3 regions of the Staphylococcus sp. GDH8C109P genome follow, and region 1 is predicted to be linked to each of the others. Evidence: riboswitches for the same ligand, from Rfam matches in the RefSeq annotation. Region 1 holds a riboswitch; each other region holds the start of a gene.
The links. A riboswitch is a leader RNA that binds a small molecule or an ion and turns the genes downstream of it on or off. The one in region 1 is predicted to bind thiamine pyrophosphate.
Positions count from the first base shown of each region.

Region 1 (7,854 bases):
ATGAGCCCTCCCCTTTTTCTCGAAATTGAAACATTGTAATCCCAGATTCTAAAGCTTCGGTCACAACATCTATGATTGATTTGTCCTTTGGTATATCTTGTGTTCCACAAATAAAATATAGCTTTAAATACTCTTTATTAAACATTGTTACACCTCTTGCTTATTATGATATTGTACATATGTTTCAAAAGTAATGTTATATAATGCATTTAATAACTCTACTTTAAAAGTGCCTGGTCCTGCTGAAATTTGTTCGGCTTGTTCAGCAGCGATATTATATATAGAGACCGCTTCTATTAATGCATTTATGGATGGATTTTCTGATTCAACAAAAGTTGCAACTATAGCTCCTAATAAGCAACCAGCACCAGTTATTTTTGCCAATAATGAAGATCCATTAGATAGTTTAAATATGCGTTCATTTTGAGCAATGATATCCTCTTTGCCAGTGATGACAATCGCCGTATTAAAATGTTCATATGCTTCATTTGCAATTGATACTGAATCTAAACTATTGTCACTGTCAGTTCCTTTCATTTTCGTATCACTGTTAATTAACGTTAAAATTTCAGAAGCATTTCCTTTAATAGCAGCAACTTTTATTTCATTCAGGAATTTTTTGCAAAAATCCTTGCGATATTGTGAAGCACCTACAGCAACAGGATCAAATATAATCGGTTTGCCAAGTTGATTCGCTGTTTTTGCGATTTTTAAAATATCTTGTTCTCTTTCTTTTGTTAACGTACCAATATTTATTAACAATGCTTTTGCAGCTGTCAGCATATCATATGCTTCTTCAGGCGCCTCACTCATTGCTGGACTAGCACCAAGACTTAACAAACCATTCGCGGTAAAATTTTTCACTACATCATTCGTATAACATATTACAAGCGGTTGATCCGCCCTTAATTTTTCCAAATTATTCATCATCTAAACCAACTTCCTTCATATATGCAAAATGGTTTACTGGTCCTCTACCAAAACCAATTTCAGGTGTATGTTTAATACTAAGAGAAATAAATTTTTTTGCTTTTTGAACTGCATCAAACATAGATTTACCTTTTGCTAACTCTGCGGTAATAACGGCTGAAAAAGTACATCCTGTACCATGTGTATGTTTTGTATCGTATCTTGGTTCATCAAAAGTATATACATCATCTTGTGTAAATAAATAATCTATAGATTTATTTTCATCATTTGAATGTCCACCTTTTATAACTACACCTTTGCTACCAATTTCATTGATAAATATTTTGCCAGCTTGATAAATCGATTGTTGATCATTAATAGTAATGCCTGTAATTTCCTCAGCTTCTGGTAAATTAGGTGTCGCTATTGTAGCATGAGGCAATAAAATGTTTTGTAAGTTAGCTTTGGCATCATCATTCATTAGTGAATCACCACTTTTCGCTAACATAACCGGATCAATTACATAAGGAATATCATCGTATTTTTTTAAATATGTTTGAATAATCTCCATCATTTCTTTCGATGCAATCATACCCGTTTTCAAAGCATGTGGCAGTTCATCGGAAAATATACTTTCCATTTGCTCTGCTAACCATGTTGAATCTAGATTATGAATGTGTTGTACGCCTTTCGTATTTTGGGCCACAATACTAGTTATTGCAGCCATACCATATACGCCACATGCGTGAAATGATTTCAAATCTGCCATGACACCTGCGCCACCTGTAGGGTCTGTTCCTGCAATCGTTAATGCTATTTTAGGTTTATTCATTCGTTTGACCTCCATATAACCAATTTTCTTGTATATAAGCCATATTAAAGAAATTTCGTTCATGTATCGTACTTTGTAAGAAACAAGATTTTATTGCCCTTCTTTCTTCAATAGAAATATTTTGAGTTAACTGGTCCATTAAACCATCGAAAATATTTACCAATTCATCCATTTCTGTACTATAAAATTCAAACCATTTTGCTAAAATTGAATCTTTATTTAGTTCATTATCTTTCAAGGCTTCGTTAGCAATTACCTGATACACATACGGACATGGCGCCATTGCTGCAATTGTATATGCAGCATTTTCTTTTGAATAAGCATTGAAATACATATGTTTGATATAATGGTCTCCACTTGGTGGCCAAACTTTTTCTTGGACGATTTCATCATAGTTTTCTTGTACGTATGCCGCTAATATTTCATGTGCTTCTACTTCACCATCAACGATAAATTGGATTTGTTCTACTAAAAATTGGACTTCTTCCAATCTATTCATTTTTGGTATTAGCAATGCATATATATTTGCAAATTCCTTTAAATACGAAGCATCTGCTCTTAAATAAAATTTCAAAGCTTCGTTAGAAATCGTACCGTGTAACATTTCTTGAATAAATGAATCATTATAAATATCCTCAATAATTGGTTTTGATGCTTCTTTTAATTCCTGTGAAAATAGCAAATTTAGCCCTCCTAATTAAAAAAACTACATCCCCGTAAGAATGTAGTTTATTAATAAATATATTAGAGCAATTTCCCAAATATTAATGAACGCTACTTTCCTACGTTGGTCTTAACCAAATCAGGTTATAAGGGTCTGAATTTCTCATCTCAGCCATAAGGCTCCCCTAGTAGTTTTTATGTTGTATTTATATAAAACATATCAAAGTATACCACCTATTGCAATAAAATGGTTTATAGCAACTAAGACCAATTGATAAAAAAATTTAGCAAAAGAGAATTTATGGTGTGAATTTACTCCAAACAGTAATACAGAAATATGATTTAATTGCCACTTATGTACTTCCGATATTTGCAATAGAAAAAATGAGTTAAGCCCTAAGTTTACCTGAGCTATTTTCTATATAATAAAAAAGCTAAGACAATTAAATTGTCTTAGCTTTGTATAATAAAATAATTTGTTACATATTATTTTATTATGCAGTAACCCATTGTGAAGCGCCAACTTCGTCATATAATTTTTGAGCTGCAGCATCTTGAACTGATTCTGGTGCGTTAGCTGCTGGTTGACCTTGATATTCAGCTGGAGCTACTGAATCCCATGTACTTTGTAAGAATTGGAACTTACCTGAAGCACCTGATGATGGGTTTGTAGCATGAATATCGCCACCTGATTCACGTTGCGCGATTTGTTGTAAGTGTGCATTCACACCTGATGAACTATTTGAAGCTTCATTTGAACTTGATGATTGAGTTGAAGCTTTTGTAGTTGCTTCTTGTTGTGGTTGTTGTGTTTGTTCAGTTTGTGGAGCAGCTTGTTGAGCTGGTTGCTCAGTTTGTGCTTCTTGTGCTGGTTGTTCAGTTTGTGTTTGTTGAGGTTGTTCAACAGAAGTTGTTTGTTCTGATGAAACATCTTCACTAGAACCTCCACCAAAACTCCATGACCATGTTTGACCATCTGATTCAAAATTATAGTTTGTACCATTGAAATTAAAATTATAGTTATATGCACCCTCTTGTACAGGTGATGCATTTAATTGTTCTGGATTAGATTGTGCTAAGTTTGCTAATTCTGCTTTGTCTACACCTTGTTCAGCTGCGTCTGCTGAGTTTCCTGCTGCGAATCCTGTTACGCCTAAGCCTACTGCTAATGTTGAAGCTAATACTGTTTTTTTCATTTTTAAAAATTCCTCCTATAAGGTAAATAATTTTTTCGTTATGATTAATTTGCAAGTACAACTATAACATCTAAAAAACAGTAGCAGGTTACAGTCAAATAAAAAAGTACACCTTTTCTTTACACGGGGATTACATTTTCAAAATAGTACAAAAGCATAACTTTTCACTTCAAAAACTGCTATGAAAGTTTATACTAGTAATAATAAAAATTATGTTGTGTAATAATATTGTAATTTATCTGATTATTCTGTATTGTATTAGCCTGAATTTCAGCTTTTTTTAATACTGGATATGTTTTCGATAGAGTATGTATATTAGCTATTCCTATTGAATCATTCTTGAATAAATAGGAATAGCCTGATAGAAGTATAATTAAATAGTAGGATTAAATGTATATTAGATTTGATGGGTTAAATTAACGGGGAGTTGGGAATGCCTGAAACTTTATACAATTTCATAAATATCGTTTTCCTCTATATGAAATTTATTAATAAGTTCTTGATTTGGGACTATTGGAAGTGGATCAAAAAGTGCTTCATCTTCATTTTTAGAGCGTGGGGACATAAATTTAATAGTTTCAATAAAAACTTCTGATACAAAATGCATCTGTCCTTCTTTTTCAAATTTTCTCGATTGCATTTGTCCAGTTATACCAACTAATGAGCCTTGATTGATATATTTTTCGACATTATTAGCAATTTTTCCGAATGCCTTACAGAATAAATAATCACAAATAGTTTTTTGATTTTTATCTTTATAATTTCTTGAAACAGCTACGCAAAATGTAGCTAGTTTATTTCCCTCCTTCTCATAAATTTTAGGGTCTTTTGTTAGTCTCCCTACAATGACGATACTGTTAATCATATGTCACCTCCTTTATAAGCTAATCATAAAAAATTCATATGATTCCGTCAAAGCACATTTTTTAAAATTTAAAATAGTAATCGATTACTTATTTCTACTTTTTTCACCTTTCTCATAGAAAATTACGTTATAATAATAATATAAATGCATTTTTTGTAGAGTTTAAATTAATTAAATGGATGTGAGACGATGAAAACATTTAAAGCCGTTCGATTTCAAATCGTATCAGAGAATGGTGGCGTAACTGAGTACGAATTAGAAGATGGTGTCATTATTAATAAGGAAAACAGTGGCACTGGCTGGTTGCTTGAAATCGTCATTTCAGATTATCACTATGAAACTATGAAAGCATATATGGAAAATGAGACATTATTAGACATACGTGTCGTTATCACTAGACCTGCTAATGATCCAGCTTTGTTTGATGCAACCATTAAACATATCATTCAATTAGAAGATACAATTTCTGTTGTTTGTGAATGTCATATTTACACGTTGAGACAAGTTTACGCTGAAAGTTTATTAGAACAATTAATAGATGAAGGTTTAACTGGCGACGAATTGAAGAAATCATTTAATAGATTGATGCAATCTAAACCAAGACTTAAAGACGAAAAAATTGATAAATAAAAAATAGTGTCACAGTCTGTTGAAAACAGACTGTGACACTATTTTTATTTACTATTTATCTTGCAAAGCAAATGTTAACTCACAACTACATGCTAATTGTCCATCAACTGTTGCTTTAGCACTACCCTTACCTATTGGACCTCTGAGCTTCGTTATTTCAACTTCTAAGCGCAAAGTATCTCCAGGGGTTACTTGTTTTTTAAAACGACATTTATCGATACCAGCAAATAGTGCAAGTTTACCTTTATTTGCTTCGCTATTTAACATAGCAACTGCACCTGTTTGGGCTAAAGCTTCAGTAATTAATACACCAGGCATTACAGCATATTCTGGAAAATGACCCTGAAAGAATGGTTCATTACCTGAAACTTGCTTAATTGCCACACATCGTTGACCTTCATCGTATTCTACGACACGATCAATTAATAAAAATGGTTGCCTATGTGGAATAATCTCTTTTATTTGGTTGTAGTCAAAAATTGTTTCCATAATTTGCTTCCTCCAACTATACTTCTATCTATTTCCTATTTATAAATATATATTATATCATTAATCTTGTGTTCTTTTGATATCAGCACCTAATGCTTTTAATTTACCATGTAAATCAACATATCCTCTGTCTAAGTGTTTTAATTCAGTAACATATGTTGTACCTTCAGCCACTAAGCCTGCTAAAATCAATGCTGCTGCAGCACGTAAATCTGTTGCTTTAACTTGAGCACCTTGAAGTTCACTTTTACCTTCAATTTTTGCACTTCTACCTTCTACAGTGATTTTAGCATTCATTCTTTTAAATTCACCGACATGCATAAATCTATTTTCAAACACCGTTTCAGTTACTACTTTGTGCCCATTTGCAGTTAATAATAACGCCATCATTTGTGATTGCATATCTGTAGGGAATCCAGGATGTGGAAGTGTTTTGATATCTACTGGTTTCAATTCGTTTTCGACACTTACACGAATGGCATCATCAAGATATTCTAGATTAACTCCCATTTCTTCTAGTTTATAAACTAAGCTCGTCATATGTTCTTTGATTGCACCGTTTACTAAAACATTTCCTCTTGTAATTGCACCGGCAATTAATAATGTACCTGCTTCTATTCTATCAGGTATAATTGAATGCTCGACGCCATATAAAGCTTCAACGCCTTCAATTGTAATCGTGTCTGTACCGGCTCCTAATACATTTCCACCCATTTCATTGATATAATTAGCCAAATCAACGATTTCTGGTTCTCGTGCGACGTTTTCTAAAATAGTTTTGCCATCAGCTAAAGAAGCTGCCATTATAATATTTTGAGTCGCACCTACGCTAGGAAAATCTAAGTGAATCGTTGTACCTTTCAATCCATTAGTAGTGTTTGCGTATATAAAACCACCATCCATATGGATTTCTGCACCTAGCTCTTCAAAGCCTTTAATATGCTGTTCAATCGGTCTAGAACCGATAGCGCAACCGCCTGGTAAAGCCACTTTAGCATGACCTAAACGTGCCAATAATGGCCCCATAACAAGAATACTTGCTCTCATTTTACTTACATATTCATATGGTGCTTCTTCATTTAATTGTTTCGTTGCATCTACTGTAACTTCTTCTTGCTCTTTATTATAAGTAACATCAGCATTTAATGTTGATATTACATTATTAATTGTTTCTACGTCACTAAGTGCTGGTACATTTTTTAACTTGCTCACGCCTTTTGATGCTAATAGTGATGCTGTCAATACTGGTAATACTGCATTTTTTGCACCTGAAACTTTCACTTCACCAGTTAATTTTTTACCACCATTAATTTCTATCTTATCCATCTTAAATCCTCCACTTAACTACTTATAAATTGCCTTTAATTTTCAATCAAACTTACTACTAAATTATATCGATAATCATGCGTAATATACAATTATTTGAATTATTGTGCCAAATATTTTATTTGTGTAGAAAATTGTAACAAATCTACAATAAAATTACTGACTGAAGTTCCGATTAATATTGCTAAAAATATCATACAAATTTGAACTTGTACTGGAAAACCTTTTTTAAAAAATTGTTCCAATCTTACTGCATTTAATGCCCAATAAGCAATGCAAATACAAAGGACATGTAAGATGAGATGTACAATTGAAAACTGTCCCAAATATTCCATAAGTTATTCTCCTTGCTAAACACTATTTATATATTTTACACGAAACACTATGCAAAAGATACTTAATAATGAGATAACTGACATTTAAATAATAAAGCGTCAATTTAATATTATTTTCCCATTATATATGACATATATGCATACCAATTAAAATTTAATACTTTTAATTATTTTAGTCATTTATCAATTATTTTCTTCCTTTATAAATGATTATCAAAAATCATATGTAAAAGTAAGTCTTCATAAAAAATATATTAATCATTATAATCTTACATTAAAAATTTGATCCTAACATGTCTTAATCAAAAAATAGAAAAAAGTCGACAAAGTTTTACACTTTGTCGACTTTTTTGATAAACGTCATAGAATATCTTATATTCATTATTGTAATTGAGCGACACGAAGACGGTTATTAGCACGATCTAATGCGCGTTTGGCTCTATTTATGTCACTGCTATCTTCTTCATTGTTTAAATGAGATTCTGCTCTTGATTTTGCTAATTCTGCTCTAGCGACATCAATTTCATTCGCAGGCTCTGCAGTTTGAACAATGATTGATAATTTATCTTGTCTTACTTCAACAAAACCTTCACTCACTGCAATATATTC
Region 1 covers NZ_JAESMX010000023.1:22,560-30,413, forward strand. Annotated here, with positions in the region: gene thiE (thiamine phosphate synthase) at 1-145, opposite strand, end outside; gene thiM (hydroxyethylthiazole kinase) at 148-927, opposite strand; gene thiD (bifunctional hydroxymethylpyrimidine kinase/phosphomethylpyrimidine kinase) at 920-1,741, opposite strand; gene tenA (thiaminase II) at 1,734-2,423, opposite strand; TPP riboswitch at 2,504-2,601, opposite strand; gene KA867_RS11950 (transglycosylase family protein) at 2,899-3,600, opposite strand; gene KA867_RS11955 (single-stranded DNA-binding protein) at 4,046-4,465, opposite strand; gene KA867_RS11960 (YwpF-like family protein) at 4,655-5,095, shown strand; gene fabZ (3-hydroxyacyl-ACP dehydratase FabZ) at 5,147-5,584, opposite strand; gene murA (UDP-N-acetylglucosamine 1-carboxyvinyltransferase) at 5,645-6,910, opposite strand; gene KA867_RS11975 (DUF1146 family protein) at 7,012-7,245, opposite strand; gene KA867_RS11980 (F0F1 ATP synthase subunit epsilon) at 7,627-7,854, opposite strand, start outside.

Region 2 (7,854 bases), on a different contig from region 1:
TCAACAATAATCATGTCGCCTTGTTTAACTTCTTGTGTTATTGATTTCGTACCTACTACTGCAGCAATTTCAAGTGAGCGACTCATAATTGCTGAGTGAGAAGTTCTGCCACCAATATTTGTAACAAAACCTTGTACAAATTCCTTGTTTAATTGAGCAGTATCTGAAGGCGTTAAATCGTTACCTATAATAACAACGCTTTCATCAATCATACTAGGATTAGGTAACTCCACACCTAATATATGCGCTAAAACTCGTTTCGACACATCACGAATATCTGCAGCACGCTCTTTCATGTATTCATTATCCATTGCTTCAAAAATAGTAATGAATTGTCCAGTTACATCAGAAAGCGCAGTTGGTGCGTTAACTTGTTCATTTTTAATTTTATCTTCAATCGGTTGAATTAACTCTGGATCATCCAAGACTAATAAATGCGCATCAAAAATAGCAGCTTTATCAGCGCCGAGATTTTTTTCAGCATTATTTCTGATTTTTGTTAATTCAACTTTAGATGTATCAATAGCATTTTGAAACTTAGCAATTTCTGCGTCGACATCTTGAATCTTTTCACTATCGTATGAAAGATCAGGTTCAACTAATAAATATGCTTTAGCAATTGCTACGCCATCTGAAGCAGCAATGCCATTAATATAATTAGACATATTATTTAGTTAATCCTTCTTTTGATAAGATATCAGTAATCGCTTCCATTGCATCTGTTTCATCACTACCGTCAGCATAGATTGTAATTTCAGCATCTTTACCTACGCCTAAACTCATAACACCCATGATTGATTTCAAGTTAACTTTTTTACCGTTATATTCTAATTGAATATCTGAATCAAATTTTGATGCAGTTTGAACAAGCATTGTAGCTGGACGTGCATGAATACCTGTTTCGTCAATAATTACATATGATTTTTGTTCCATAATATGATGTCTCCTTCGTATAGTTAGAATCGTTAGTTTATTATAAAACCTAGCATAGTTTTATATAATAACATTACCAAATTATACATATAAATTCAATTCGTTGCACCCATGATATGACAATATTCAGTGAATATTGTTTCTTTTTATGAAAACGCTCCACTATTCCATTAAAGATTTAGCAACCTTTTCACATTTTTCAATATGGTCATCGCCGATTTTTTTCATAAAGTAATAACTGATAGAAGCTGAGATGGCTTGGCCTACAAGTGGGAACCATTTTGTCTGTTTTGCAGCCATACGTTTTGCAACGTCTCTGATAACCACTTTTAATATAGCATTAGATACTTTTCTACCGACAAATTGACTGCCTTGTATAGCAGCTGCTGTAAAAATACGTTCTTTTACATCTTCTCTCATCGAATTAACTTGTTTGTGATCTAAGCCATAAATTTTATTAACGTCTTCAATAATATCTCTCATTAACTTGATATCTACACCAAAGTCAAGACCAGGTATTGGTACAATACTCACACTCGAAGATAACACTGATTTTTTTCTCACAATAGCTTGGGCACGTTGACGACGTTCATCCAATTCAATGTTCGTCGTCGGTATGCTACTTTTATTCTTTATATCTTCAATATTTAAAACTTTATTTCCGACTTTCTCTGTTACGTTATTAGTTATTTTATTCTTAAAACTCATGATATTCACTCCTTGGTAAAATCTAGTACTGTAAAATGATTACCCTATTTCAAAGAAATTACTGTATATTTACAAAAATAGCTTTCAAATACTTTGAAGGTTTGTAATGTGGATGTGTTTTAAAATCTTTTGGTAATCCCATAACTTCTGATAATTCAAAATCAACTTCTGCACTATTTAGCGTGTCTTTAATCATTTTCTTAAATGCTTTTAATGAAAATGTACTATTGTTTGTACACAATAATAAAGTTCCACCAGGAGAAAGTACGTCCAAAGCACCTAAAATTAATTTATCGTAATCTTTCAATACTGAAAATGTTTTTTTCTTATTTCTAGCAAAACTAGGTGGATCAATCACAATTGTGTCATACAATAAATCATGACGGCGTGCGTAATTAAAATAATCAAAAGTATCCATGACAAATATATATTGTGTTTTTGGATTAATTGCATTTAATCCAAAATTTTCTTCTGTTAAGGTACGTGATCTATTAGCTAAATCAACACTAGTCGTCACTTTGGCTTTTTCTGCTGAGACAACTGAAAAAGCGCCAGTATAACTAAACACATTTAACAAATATCTATCTTCAGCAAAGTGGTCTCGTAATTTCTTACGCACCTCTTTTTGGTCCAAGAAAATACCTGTCATAGGACCATCATTTAAATCCACATTATAAAACGTGAAATTTTCTTCGATGACAATAGGAAATTCTGGTGCTTCACCATCAACAAATCCCCCAGCTATCTGAGCATCTTTAAATCGCATTTTTTCAAATAAAGAATTATATTCAAAGACATTTTTTAAAGCACTTAAAATTTGATAACGATATTTATAAATACCTTTAGAATACCATTGTATTAAAAAGTGACCGTTATAGTTATCAATTGTCAGGCCACCTACACCGTCACCTTCACCATTAAAAATTCTAAAAGCGTTGGTACCCTCAATGTTATAAAAATATGCTCTTTCTTGTTTAGCGATTTCAAAAAGTTTCTCAAAAAATTGAGTATTAATCACTTCATTTTCATCATAACTTAATACCCAGCCAAGACCTTTATGTTGTCTTCCGACATATGCTGTTGCAATATAGCTTTGTTCGTCGTTGATTAATGAGAATAAATCGCCTTCTTTCAAATGATCATGCGCAAACACATCATCTTCGTCAATTAATGGATATCCATTTAGATATTTCGTCTCTTTACCTTTATTTAATGTGGCAGTTTTCATAATTATATGTCAGCCTTTCTACTAATTTTATAATTTATGCTTTCTTATTCTATCATCTCAATAATCATAGTAACATCATTTATATGAAATTGAATGCTTTCTCAATTCACACATTGTATCGTTTTTCATTAAAATCATCAGATGCTTTGTGACATTACAATCATGAACAAAAAAAGAACTGGCATATAGCTAAGACCAGTTCTTTTAAAAATATATTTACTTGTTAATCTTTTGAAGGTTCACGTAATTTAATAATGAATGATACAATCACCGCTATTAACATCACAAACAATATAGGCGTAATGAAAATAGACAATAAAAGACCATGAACCATGATATTCATAAATTCTGTGAACAATTTGAAAAATAATATACTTACCATAAATAACTGCAGATAATAGAATTTATCTCTCAAGTAGTTTGTTAATGTCGTTAATATATAAGCAATAATAATCAGCATCAATAATAATAAAGTAATCCATTCAATCACATATTGTGTTTGAGAAATTTCCCAATTACCTGAAACAAATAATGCATTTCTATTATTAAATTCTATGATTGTAAAGAATAATAATACAACACCACAAAATATTTCTACATAAGCTGATTTAACCCATTTTGGTATTTTCATCCAATTTGGTATATCATCCTCTTGAATATCAATAATATTCTTCCATTTTTCGATAAATTTGTCTTTTTTATCTCTTAATTTTTGAATATCAACACTTCTACGTGTTTTTCGAGTAAACTCAGTTGTCTTATCTTGTAAACTTTTCAAATGTTCTTTCGTTTGGTTTGTAACTGTACCTTTGCTTGTTCTCGATAATTCAGGTTCTTCTTCACCTAACTCTTGTTTTGTTAAAGGTAGTGCCCTTCTTAAAAACAAGAAATTCCAAATTGACATTTGACCTAATAACCACATCAATAAAAAGAATGAATTTACGCTCAAAATATCAATAGGTATGATTTCGTCACTATCTATTCTTCCATATAACACGATTTGTGTAATTAAATAGCTTATGCCATAACTGAAAATAATCAATAAATAATGATATTTTCTATGATTTGGATTTAATTCATCTTTATATACAATATACCCAATATGAATCACAAATGGGATGATAAAAATGATGGCAAAAAAACTATAAACTTGTGTCATTAAAATAAGTGTTATAATGAAAAACAGTATTCCAGTAACTAAGAAGAAGATTGAAACATCATAATCATATCTTGTTGTTCTTAATAGGGTGAATCCAAGTAGGATAACTGCAATACCAAATAAAATAATTAACACTGCACTTATAACTGGGAAATTCCCTATATAATTACTCATAACTCTTATGATTTCTGCAAAAAATGCATTTATAAAATCCCAAACATTATGAATATGTAATTCAATTTTACCTTTGTCCTTTAAGTCATGGATCATAGATAAATTTATTAAAATGATGAGACCTGTGAAGAGCGAAACGATGCCTATTATATAACTATATAATATCTCAGCGTGTTTCTTTAAAAAAGACATACCATTCACCTCAAAGTTATTATATATTAACATTTAGTTCTTGTCTTTAATAAATCAATAAATAAGTCTATAGTATGATAGAAAATAGTTGTACAGTCAAGTTTCCACCAAATATAATGAATTAAACAAATATTTTAAATTCAAAGAAATATAACCCGTTACATCTTTATTGTTTACTTTTTAAATGAAGTGGTATATTGAAAACATAAGTAATTTGAATATTGAAGGAGTGTTTAACTATGAGTAAAGAAGAATTAAATAAAAAAGCAGCTGAAAAAGCAAAAGAAGCTGAAGATAAATTAAAAGATAAGAAAGAATCTGCTGAAGAGAGCACTGAAGAAACGAAAAAAAATATTCAAGATACTTTAGATTAAAATATACGTTTGTGATTTCTAAATGCGCATTGTTATTTAACATAAAGGACTAATCTGTTTGTAAAAACGGATTAGTCCTTTATTTGATATCATGTCGTTTTTTACCGTGCATGTTTGCCTGAAGATATGCTCTACATAATCCGAGTCACTAGTCACTCATAACATCTTACCTAGGTGCCAAACGATACAATATCCCAGCAATGATGCATTCAAACAATAGAAAAACTTCAGCATAAATTAAACACCACCTAGCATTTATCATGATAGGTAATCTACCTTAATAATTTTATATCATTTCTAATGATCAACAAAACAATTTTTAACTACCAAAAACCACACAGCCATATCATCATATTTATTAAGCTAATGCGCTATATTTAACCTTATATTATGTTGGACGATTTAGTTTATAAATATTAATTTCAACGTGAATAGACCTTGACATAACGAATTAAAAGTCATACATTATAGTTAAAATTAAAAATTAATATTCGCACTAGGGGTGTTTTGTGACTGAGATGAGGTATACCCTCAAACCCTTTGAACCTGATCTAGATTAAACTAGCGTAGGAAAGTGTATCGTGATATGTTTTTGGTATCCGTATGCCTATATTTAACGCGCAACTTCTAGATGGTTGTGCGTTTTTTTATTGGAGGAGAATTTATGTCAAAAGGTTTAAAACTATCAGAAATTTTAGTAACCGTACTTATAGCTGTTGTTTTTGCAATTGTTTATAATATTTGGACTTTAGTATATAAAGCAGTGCAGGTTTCTGGGCTTCACTTAGAAGAATTAACATACGGTGCGTGGTTTATGGCTGCAATTGTTGCATACTTAATCATACCAAAAGCTGGTATTGCCATCTTAGCTGAATTTGCAGCAGGTGCAGGTGAAACGATTGTAATGGGAAGATTTGATATTCCCACAATGGTCTATGCGCTACTTCAAGGATTAGCATGCGAAATTATTTTCGCTATTTTTAGATACAAATCACGTTCGGCAATGGTAGCTATGTTAGCAGGATTTTTAGCATCTGTTGCGACACTCCCTCTTGATTTTGCTTATGGTTATTTAGGAGAAATTGCAGGTTGGAACTTAACACTTTATATCGTATTTAGATTAATTAGTGGTATTGTTGTGGCTGGATTATTGTCATATTATATTGTGAAAATATTAGATCAAACTGGCGTAACTAAATTATTCAGACCTGCAACACAAAAAGATTATGACAATTTATAAGGAGCATAAACGTTGATAGTCACTGAAAATCTACGTCTAAAATACCCAAATGGACAAAAGAAAATATTCGACAATTTATCACTTCATATTAAAGATAAAGAAAAAGTGCTTATACTCGGCCCTTCTGGTTCAGGTAAAAGTACGCTACTAAATGTTTTAAGTGGTATCGTACCAAATCTCATTGATTTACCGATAAAATACGATAAATTAGAGATTGATCATGATTGTGGTGTTATTTTTCAAGAGCCTGATAGTCAGTTCTGTATGCCAAAAGTATATGAAGAACTCGCTTTTGTCCTAGAAAACCTACAAACACCACGACACAAAATGGATGCCTTAATTGAAACAGCACTCGACGCTGTCGATTTAAACGTAAATAAAGACCAATATATCAATAATTTAAGTGGCGGTATGAAACAAAAATTAGCTATTGCAGAAACATTATTGCAGCAAGCCGACACTTTATTTTTAGATGAACCAACTGCGATGTTAGATGTAGCATCAACAGAAGATTTATGGAATAAGATTAAAGCCCTATGGCAAGACAAAACTGTTATCATAGTTGAACATAAAGTAGAACATATATGGCAACATATTGATCGTGTTATATTATTTAACTATGATGGTGTCATTATTGGCGACGCCTCACCAACTGACATATTAAAAAACTATGAACACCTTTTATCCGAATATGGTGTTTGGCATCCAAAAGCGTGGGACAATGCACCCTCACCTATAGATTTACAACCAACTAATGTACAAAATGTCGACGATCATCAATTGCTTTTTGAACAAGGGTCTGTAAAAAGAAGAAAAAAAGCACTTATTGATATACCAAAACTCAATGTTGCTAGCGGTGAATGGATTACAATTACTGGAGCAAACGGTTCAGGTAAGACTTCCTTATTAGAATCGATCATGCAGCTCATTAAATATGATGGCACAATGTTTTTTGATGGCAAAAAACTTACTAAAATTAAAGAAGCTGCTAAAAATATGTATCTTGTATACCAAAATCCTGAATTACAATTTATTGCAAATTCGGTTTACAAAGAAATCTTCATCCAAAATAAAGCCATTTACCCTTCCATATCAGAAGCTGATGATAAAACTGTACAAATGCTTAAAATGTTAAATTTAGAAGATGTGCAGTCACAACATCCGTATGAATTGTCAATCGGTCAGAAACGTAGATTGAGTGTCGCCATAGCTCTAAGCTCTTCATCAGACTATATTTTATTGGATGAGCCAACATTTGGTTTAGATAGCCATAATACTTTTAATTTAATTAAATTATTCCAGCAACGCGTTAAAGATGGTCAAACTATCATTATGGTTACACATGATCCTGAGATTATCGCACGCTATCCTACACGTAAATTGTACGTAAGAAAAAAGCAAATACTAGAGATAGCAGGTGATAATCATGTTTGAAATGTGGAAAAAGCATTACTCCTTCATGGATGACGTGAATATCATTACGAAATTGTCGTTAGCCATTATTTTGTTTTTCTTTGTTATATTTGTACATCAATTTGATTACATGATTTATATTTGCTTATTGATGTTCCTATTTTTATTACTATTCAATGGTATAAAATTAAAAATTACATTTGCTTTTATTTTCTTCACTATTACTTTCAGCTTAATTTCAGCTTTATTCATGATTTTTTATGGTGAAGGTACACATATTTTGTTTAAATTTGGATTTATTCAAATTAGCACTGAAAGTTTGGTCAGAGGGTTACATTTAGCATTACGTACAACAACCGTCTCATTTTTTGGGATCTTAATTGCTTTCACATCTGAAATTGTAATGGTCTTTTACAGCCTTATGCAACATTTA
Region 2 covers NZ_JAESMX010000019.1:190,564-198,417, forward strand. Annotated here, with positions in the region: gene ptsP (phosphoenolpyruvate--protein phosphotransferase) at 1-665, opposite strand, end outside; gene KA867_RS10535 (phosphocarrier protein HPr) at 667-933, opposite strand; gene KA867_RS10540 (DUF697 domain-containing protein) at 1,096-1,641, opposite strand; gene KA867_RS10545 (class I SAM-dependent rRNA methyltransferase) at 1,700-2,869, opposite strand; gene auxA (lipoteichoic acid stability factor AuxA) at 3,093-4,394, opposite strand; gene graF (glycopeptide resistance-associated protein GraF) at 4,634-4,768, shown strand; TPP riboswitch at 5,257-5,358, shown strand; gene KA867_RS10560 (ECF transporter S component) at 5,433-6,008, shown strand; gene KA867_RS10565 (ABC transporter ATP-binding protein) at 6,021-7,442, shown strand; gene KA867_RS10570 (energy-coupling factor transporter transmembrane component T family protein) at 7,435-7,854, shown strand, end outside.
Region 2: another riboswitch for thiamine pyrophosphate. It lies ahead of KA867_RS10560 (ECF transporter S component); the one in region 1 lies ahead of tenA (thiaminase II).

Region 3 (7,854 bases), on a different contig from region 1:
CATTGAAAACAGTATCATTGCATTTCTTAATATAAAAGGGTGAATCATTCATTGTTGTTGCTTGTTTGATGTATAAAAATTAAATTGAAAATATTTTCTTTATAAAGATAATTTTTATTTTCAAATATATTGTGCTATAAATATAACGTGAATGACATTGAAGATAAATAGTTTAAAAATAACTATAAATTAAAGGATGGTATATGTGAAAGAGATTGTATTAGGCATAGATATCGGTACAAGTTCTGTGAAAGCCATTGCTATTAATAAAAAAGGTGACGTTTTAGATGGTACTAGTGAACCTATCCATGTTATTAATCAACAAACAGGTTTTAGTGAACAAAATCCAGAAGACTGGTTTGAAGCCTCTAAAGATTGTATAAAGTACTTATTGAATTCAGAACAGTTAGCAGATATGAAGGTTAAAGGTATATCATTTTCTGGCCAAATGCATAGTTTAGTGTTGCTTGACCATCAATTTCAACCACTTAGAAATGCCATTTTATGGAATGATACAAGATCCACTTTTCAGTGTGAACAAATAAAACAACAATTTGGTGAATATGTCATGGATAATCCTGTTTTAGAAGGTTTTACATTAACGAAGTTGTTATGGGTTAAAGAAAATGAACCATTGATTTGGTCTGAAGCAAATGTATTTTTACTGCCTAAAGATTATGTGAGATTTAAATTCACAGATACGATAAATATGGAATATTCTGATGGATCAAGCACATTGTTAATGGATATAGCACATAAGTGTTGGAATAAAAATATTTGTGAATATTATGGTGTATACCAACTTTGTCCAAATTTAATTGAATCACAAGATTTTGTAGGGTACCTTAATAATTCAGTTGCAGATGAATTAGGTTTAGATAAAGATGTCGCAGTATATGCTGGAGGTGGTGACAATGCCTGTGGTGCATTAGGCGCAGGTGTTATTAGTGAGGGCGATACACTATGTAGTATTGGTACTTCTGGTGTTATATTAGCGTGTGATTCTGAGAATACAGGGACTTATGGTCACAATATACATCATTTTAATCATGTGCTCCCTCAAAAATCTTATGCAATGGGTGTTATATTAGCTGCAGGCGATAGTTTAAAATGGTTTCAAAAAAACATTATGCCAAGTTTAACTTATAGTCAAATTTTGGATGAAGCTAAACAATCTTCTCTGGGGAGTAATGGTTTAATATATGCGCCATATTTATCAGGAGAACGTACACCCCATGGTGATAGTCACATTAGAGGAAGTTTTATTGGGTTAAGTCATATGCATACTAATAAAGATATGGCTCGTGCTGTGATTGAAGGCATCACTTTTGCATTATATGAATCTTTCTATTATTTACGTGAAAACGATAAAAAAATTAAAGAAATAATTTCTATTGGTGGAGGAGCTAAAAGTGATTTTTGGCTTCAGTTACAAGCAGATATCTTTAACGCAAAAGTATATAAATTAAAACATGAAGAAGGACCGAGTATGGGTGCAGCGATGATAGCAGCAAAAGGTGTAGGGTGGTTTAATGATGTCGCTGAAATGGTTCAACAATTTATTCAATACGATAAAGTATTTGAACCCAGTTTAGAACATCATAAGCAATATATGAAATATTTTGCAATATACAAAAAAACTTACGATGAGACTAAAGAAATAACAAAGGAATTATTAAAAATATCTCACTAAAGTTATGATATAGTAGCAATCATGCATGATTTGTACATGATATTTCCTAGAAAATAATAAGCTAAAAATATATAAGGTTGAAATAATACAGTTTTTACGTTAAGTTAAACATGAATTAAATGTAAAATTCACATTAATTAAATAGAGCTAAGTTTAACCACTGGAAGTGCCTTTATGTTAAAAAGGCTGAGACTAGCGTGAGACGCTAGAATTCCTTGAACCTGATCCAGTTTGTACTGGCGTAGGAAAAGTGGCGTTATAAACCATATTTGTCCGTTCACATTAACGTTATTTTTCCTATTTGGAAAAATAACGTTTTTTTATTTTAGGAGTGATTATTATGATTATTGCGATTACCAGTTATCATAAATTAACCAAGCAAGGTTGCATTAATTATTGCGAAATTGAACCTTATATAGATTACCTAATCGTCAGATCACCGATGTGTACTTCTGAGACGATAGAATGGATAAATCAACTAAAGCAACAGCATTTTCCGAAAGATAAAATTATTATTCACAGTGATTATCATGTTCTCCAATCTTGCGACTTATCACGTATACATTTTAGAGAAAGTGATGAACAAATTCATGCTTTGAAATCATATTGTTCAGACATAAAAATAAGTATGTCTACACACAGTCGCCAGGCGATTCAATATGCAGAAGAATTAAATTTAGATTTTGTACTTTATGGGCACGTATTTGAAACCAAGTCTAAAAAAGGGTTAGCACCTAAATCGTTAACTGAAATCAATGAGGCATTGAAAACTGATATTCCTGTAGTCGCATTAGGCGGCATTAATTTAAAAACGATGTCTCATTTACCTAAGGGGTTTCAAGGTATCGCAGGTATTTCAATATTTAATCACTCAATAAAAACAGTACAAGCCTTACACAAAGCATGGTTAAATTATGAAGCAACATAGTTTAATCATTTACTTATCAATAAGTGAGAAAGGAATGAATCATGATGCATTGCGTTATTAATGGTGATAATTTCACATTTGAAAATCCTTTGAATATACAAGAAATATTGCAGACACTCGGTTTAGACGAAAAGAGAGTAATTGTTGAACATAATAAAAAATTAATTAAACAAAACCAATTTCAAGATTATATCGTTAATGATAAAGATTGTTTAGAATTATTAGAATTTGTAGGAGGCGGATAAAATGTTTAAAATAGGAAAATTTGAATTCAATTCAAGATTGTTATTAGGTACAGGTAAATTTGAAACAGAAGCCATTCAAAAGGAAGCTATAGATGCATCTGAAACAGAGGTTTTAACTTTTGCAGTGCGTCGAATGAACTTATATGATGAGAAATTACCTAATCCTTTAGCAAAAGTTGACTTATCAAACTTTGTTACTTTTCCTAATACTGCTGGTGCAACATCAGCGGAGGAAGCAATAAGAATTGCAGAAATTGCTAATCACGCCAATCTTTGTGACATGATTAAAGTTGAAGTGATAGGTGACCAGGAAACCTTACTACCCGATCCTTTAGAAACATATGAGGCATGCAAAGTTTTACTCGAAAAAGGTTATACAGTGTGTCCTTATATTTCAAATGATGTTGTACTTGCTAAACGTCTAGAAGAATTAGGTGTGCATGCAATTATGCCGCTAGCTTCACCTATTGGTACTGGAAGAGGAATAAATAATCCTTTAAATCTACGTTATATTATTGAACGCGCTAAGGTACCTGTAATAGTTGATGCAGGTGTAGGATCACCAAAAGATGCATGTCATGCTATGGAATTAGGTGCCGATGCCATTCTATTAAACACAGCAGTTTCTAGTGCGAAAGATCCAGGGAAAATGGCCGAAGCTATGAAATTGGGCATTCAAGCAGGTAGAATGAGTTATCAAGCAGGAAGAATACCAGTTAAGTATACAGCTCAAGCTTCAAGTCCAACAGAAGGAATCGGATTTTTATGATGGAAAGGTATTCCCGTCAAATACGTTATAAGAACTTTGGAAGAAATGGTCAGCGTAAATTGGAACAAACACACGTGATGATTGTAGGAGCTGGAGCATTAGGAAGTCATTGTGCAGAAATATTGTCACGTATGGGAGTTGGCGAACTTACAATAATTGATATGGATATTGTAGAATTATCAAATTTACATAGGCAAGCCACTTATACTGAAAATGATGCACAAATGATGGTACCTAAAGTAGAAGCATTAAAAAAACATTTATTAGATATAAATTCTAATATTAAAATCAACGCATTATACCAAGAAATAACTTGCACCAACATTGAACACATTTTGAGAAAATCTAATCCTGCTATCGTCATGGATGGCATGGATCATTTTAAAATTAGGTACTTGATTAACGAAGCATGTCATAAATTTTCGATACCTTGGATTTATGGGGCTGCAATTGGAAGTCAAGGCACCATTTATGGCATTGATTATAAAGGGCCATGTTTAAAATGTGTGCTCGATAAGATACCTGAATCTGCAGAAAGTTGTTCTATTAATGGTGTGTTGCCTACAGTCATATACCAAGTAGCTAGCATGGAAGTCTCAGAGTTATTGCGTTGGCTAACAGCAGCTGAATTCTCTCAAAAATTAATAACGATAGATACTTTTTCAATTCAGTATCATACAGTGAATATCAACCAACTTAAAAATGACAATTGTAGTATTTGCGTACATCAGAAATATAGTTTACTTAATCAACCTCAGCATACAAACGTAGAGTCTCAATGTGGTGATACATTTTTGCTTCGTTTCGATGAAAAAATGTTTAAATATGCGCATTATTTACCTGCAAAAATTAAAAAAGCAAATAGTTTTGCTAAATTGCTTTCTTATAACGACACTGATATTACTCTTTTTAAAGATGGTCGTATGAATGTTTATGGGTTAGAAGATGAAGCACAAGCGCAAGCATTATATACACATTTTGCTAAAAGCATAAAATAGGACGTTTACATTTCTCAAAAACAAAAATTTTAGAATAAAAATTAATGTTTCTTAAATCGTAACAAGTTTATGACATATTTGTTAACAGCCTTTCTTAACATTGAAACACTATATATTGTGGCATAAATTATGTTTATATACAATATATAGAAAAGAAGGGGTAAAATGAATAAATTAGAACAAGATTTGACGAAACTTATTACGAAAGATCCGACAGTTATTAACGAAAATGCGAATAAAGATAGTGCCACTTTTTCTACAATGAGAGATTTAACAGCAGGTGTTGTATCTAAATCATATGCTTTAGACTACTTATTGCCTAAACATATAGCAGAGGCACATAAAAGTGGTGATATACATTTCCATGATTTAGATTATCACCCTTTTCAACCACTCACTAACTGTTGTTTAATTGATGCTAAAAATATGTTGAAACATGGTTTTCGAATTGGCAATGCATCTGTAACATCTCCAAAATCAATTCAAACAGCTTCAGCTCAACTAGTTCAAATCATCGCTAATGTTTCTAGTAGTCAGTATGGGGGTTGTACCATTGATAGCGTAGATGAATTATTAAGTGATTATGTAAAATATAATGAAGCAAAACATCGAAAATTAGCGGAACAATTTGTTGAAGAGGCACAGATTGATGCTTATGTTGATCATCAAATCACACAAGATATTAATGATGCCATTGAAAGTTTAGAATATGAAATAAATACACTTTATACTTCAAATGGACAAACGCCATTTGTCACTCTTGGTTTTGGTCTGGGTTTAGATGAATATAGTAGAAAGATTCAACAAGCTATATTGAAAACACGAATAAAAGGACTCGGAAAAGATCGTATTACAGCCATCTTTCCTAAACTGGTTTTTTCCATTAAAAAAGGGGTGAATTTTAGTCAGGATGACCCTAATTATGATATTAAAAAATTAGCGTTAGAGTGTTCTACAAAAAGAATGTATCCTGATATATTAAATTATGATAAAACTGTAGAAATTTTAGGTGATTTTAAAGCGCCAATGGGTTGTCGTTCTTTTTTACCAAAATGGAAAAATAACCAAGGTGAAGCAGAAAATAATGGAAGATGTAATTTAGGGGTAGTTACGCTTAATGTACCTAGAATAGCTATAGAATCAAATGGTGATATGGAACAATTCTGGGAAATATTTCATGAAAGAATGCAAATTATGCACGATGCATTAGTTTATCGCATTAAACGTATGGAACAAGCTACACCTGATAACGCCCCCATTTTATATAAAAATGGCGCTTTTAAACATTGTTTAAGTGATGAAGATAGTGTGATGTCACTATTTAAAAACAAACGTGCCACCCTGTCGATTGGTTATATAGGTTTGTATGAAGCAGCTACTGTGTTTTATGGTCCTGAATGGGAAAAAACAGCAAGAGGTAAGGCATTTACGCTTCAAATATTAAAAGCTATAAAAGTTTATCAATTAGAATGGACAGACCGCTACGATATTTGGTTCAGTATCTATAGTACACCAAGTGAGTCTTTAACAGATCGTTTTTGTAGATTAGATAAAGAAAAGTTTGGCGATATATTAGATATTACGAGTAAGGGGTATTATCAAAATTCGTTCCACTACGATGTGCGAAAAGATATTACACCTTTTGAAAAGATAGATTTTGAAAAAGATTATCCATTTTATGCTAGCGGTGGTTACATACACTATTGTGAATATCCAAAATTAGATCATAATATTAAAGCATTAGAAGCGGTTTGGGATTATTCATATGACAAAATTAGTTATTTAGGAACAAATATCCCTATAGATCATTGTCGTTTATGTGATTTTAAAGGTGATTTTAAAACAACCCCATCAGGATATCAGTGTCCGGAATGTGGGAACAGTGATCCTAAAACCGTAGATGTAGTAAAACGAACATGTGGTTATTTAGGAAATCCAGTGCAACGTCCTACAATCGAAGGTAGACATAAAGAAATTTGTGCAAGAGTAAAACATATGAAAGATCAATCGATATGACAATATTAAATATCATAAATGGACAAGGTTATATTGCCAAAATAGAGTCACAAAGTTTCGTAGATGGCGAAGGTGTGAGATGTAGTTTATATGTTTCAGGATGTCCATTTGCATGTTTAAATTGCTATAATAAAGCAGCACAAAATTTTAAATATGGTGAAAAATTTAATGATGAAATTTTGAATGAAATAATAAGAAATTGCGAACCCAATTATATAGAAGGTTTAAGTATTTTAGGTGGGGAGCCATTTTGCAACTTAGATATAACACTCAAATGTGCGCATGCATTTAGACAACGTTTCGGACATGAAAAAACTTTATGGGTATGGACAGGATTTTTATTTGAATACTTAAGGAATGATCAATCTCAAAGAAATAAATTATTAAAAAATATAGATGTACTCGTGGACGGTCCTTTCATTCATCACTTATACAAACCCAATTTACATTACAAAGGTTCATTAAACCAACGTGTCATCGATGTGCAAAAATCACTAGCTAGCGATAGAATTCATGAATATATAATTTAGGATTATGATTGCATAACTATTTCCTGAAATTGAAGCGAATTGCTATTATTATGATATAAAGTTAATTACAATCATAATTAAGACAAAAATAGATTTAGTAAAGTGCTATTAAAGGAGCGTATAAGCAATGTGTACAGGTTTTTCATTTATGTCTGAGAATCATCAAGCTATATTAGGTCGAACAATGGATTTTGTTTATCAATTAAAAGGCAACCCAGCAGTTCAACCACGTCACTATTACTGGGAGTCACGTGTAGAATATAAAGGCAAAACATTATATGGCTTTGTAGGTTCAGGGAGTGATATGGAAGGTTTTTTATTTGGAGACGGTGTTAATGAGCATGGCATTGGCGTTTCAGTACAATATTTCAGAGGCTACGCTTCTTACGCAAATGAAACTAAAGCAGGCTATATGAATATTGCCCAAAATGAAGTAATAAATTGGATATTAGGTTATAACAAAAACATAGCTGATTTAATAATAAATGCCCAATCTGTTAATGTTGTGGCCCATACTTTAAATGATCTCTCTGAAGTTCCGCCGTTACATTATCATATTTCTGATGATACAGGTAGAACAGTAGAGCTTACTTTTGATAAAGGTCAAATAGTAGTTAACGACAATCCAGTTGCCGTTTTGACAAACAATCCTGATTTGAATTGGCATTATGAAAA
Region 3 covers NZ_JAESMX010000009.1:590,748-598,601, reverse strand. Annotated here, with positions in the region: gene xylB (xylulokinase) at 206-1,693, shown strand; TPP riboswitch at 1,846-1,959, shown strand; gene KA867_RS04550 (thiamine phosphate synthase) at 2,034-2,621, shown strand; gene thiS (sulfur carrier protein ThiS) at 2,666-2,866, shown strand; gene KA867_RS04540 (thiazole synthase) at 2,868-3,635, shown strand; gene KA867_RS04535 (ThiF family adenylyltransferase) at 3,635-4,633, shown strand; gene nrdD (anaerobic ribonucleoside-triphosphate reductase) at 4,799-6,649, shown strand; gene nrdG (anaerobic ribonucleoside-triphosphate reductase activating protein) at 6,646-7,179, shown strand; gene KA867_RS04520 (choloylglycine hydrolase family protein) at 7,307-7,854, shown strand, end outside.
Region 3: another riboswitch for thiamine pyrophosphate. It lies ahead of KA867_RS04550 (thiamine phosphate synthase); the one in region 1 lies ahead of tenA (thiaminase II).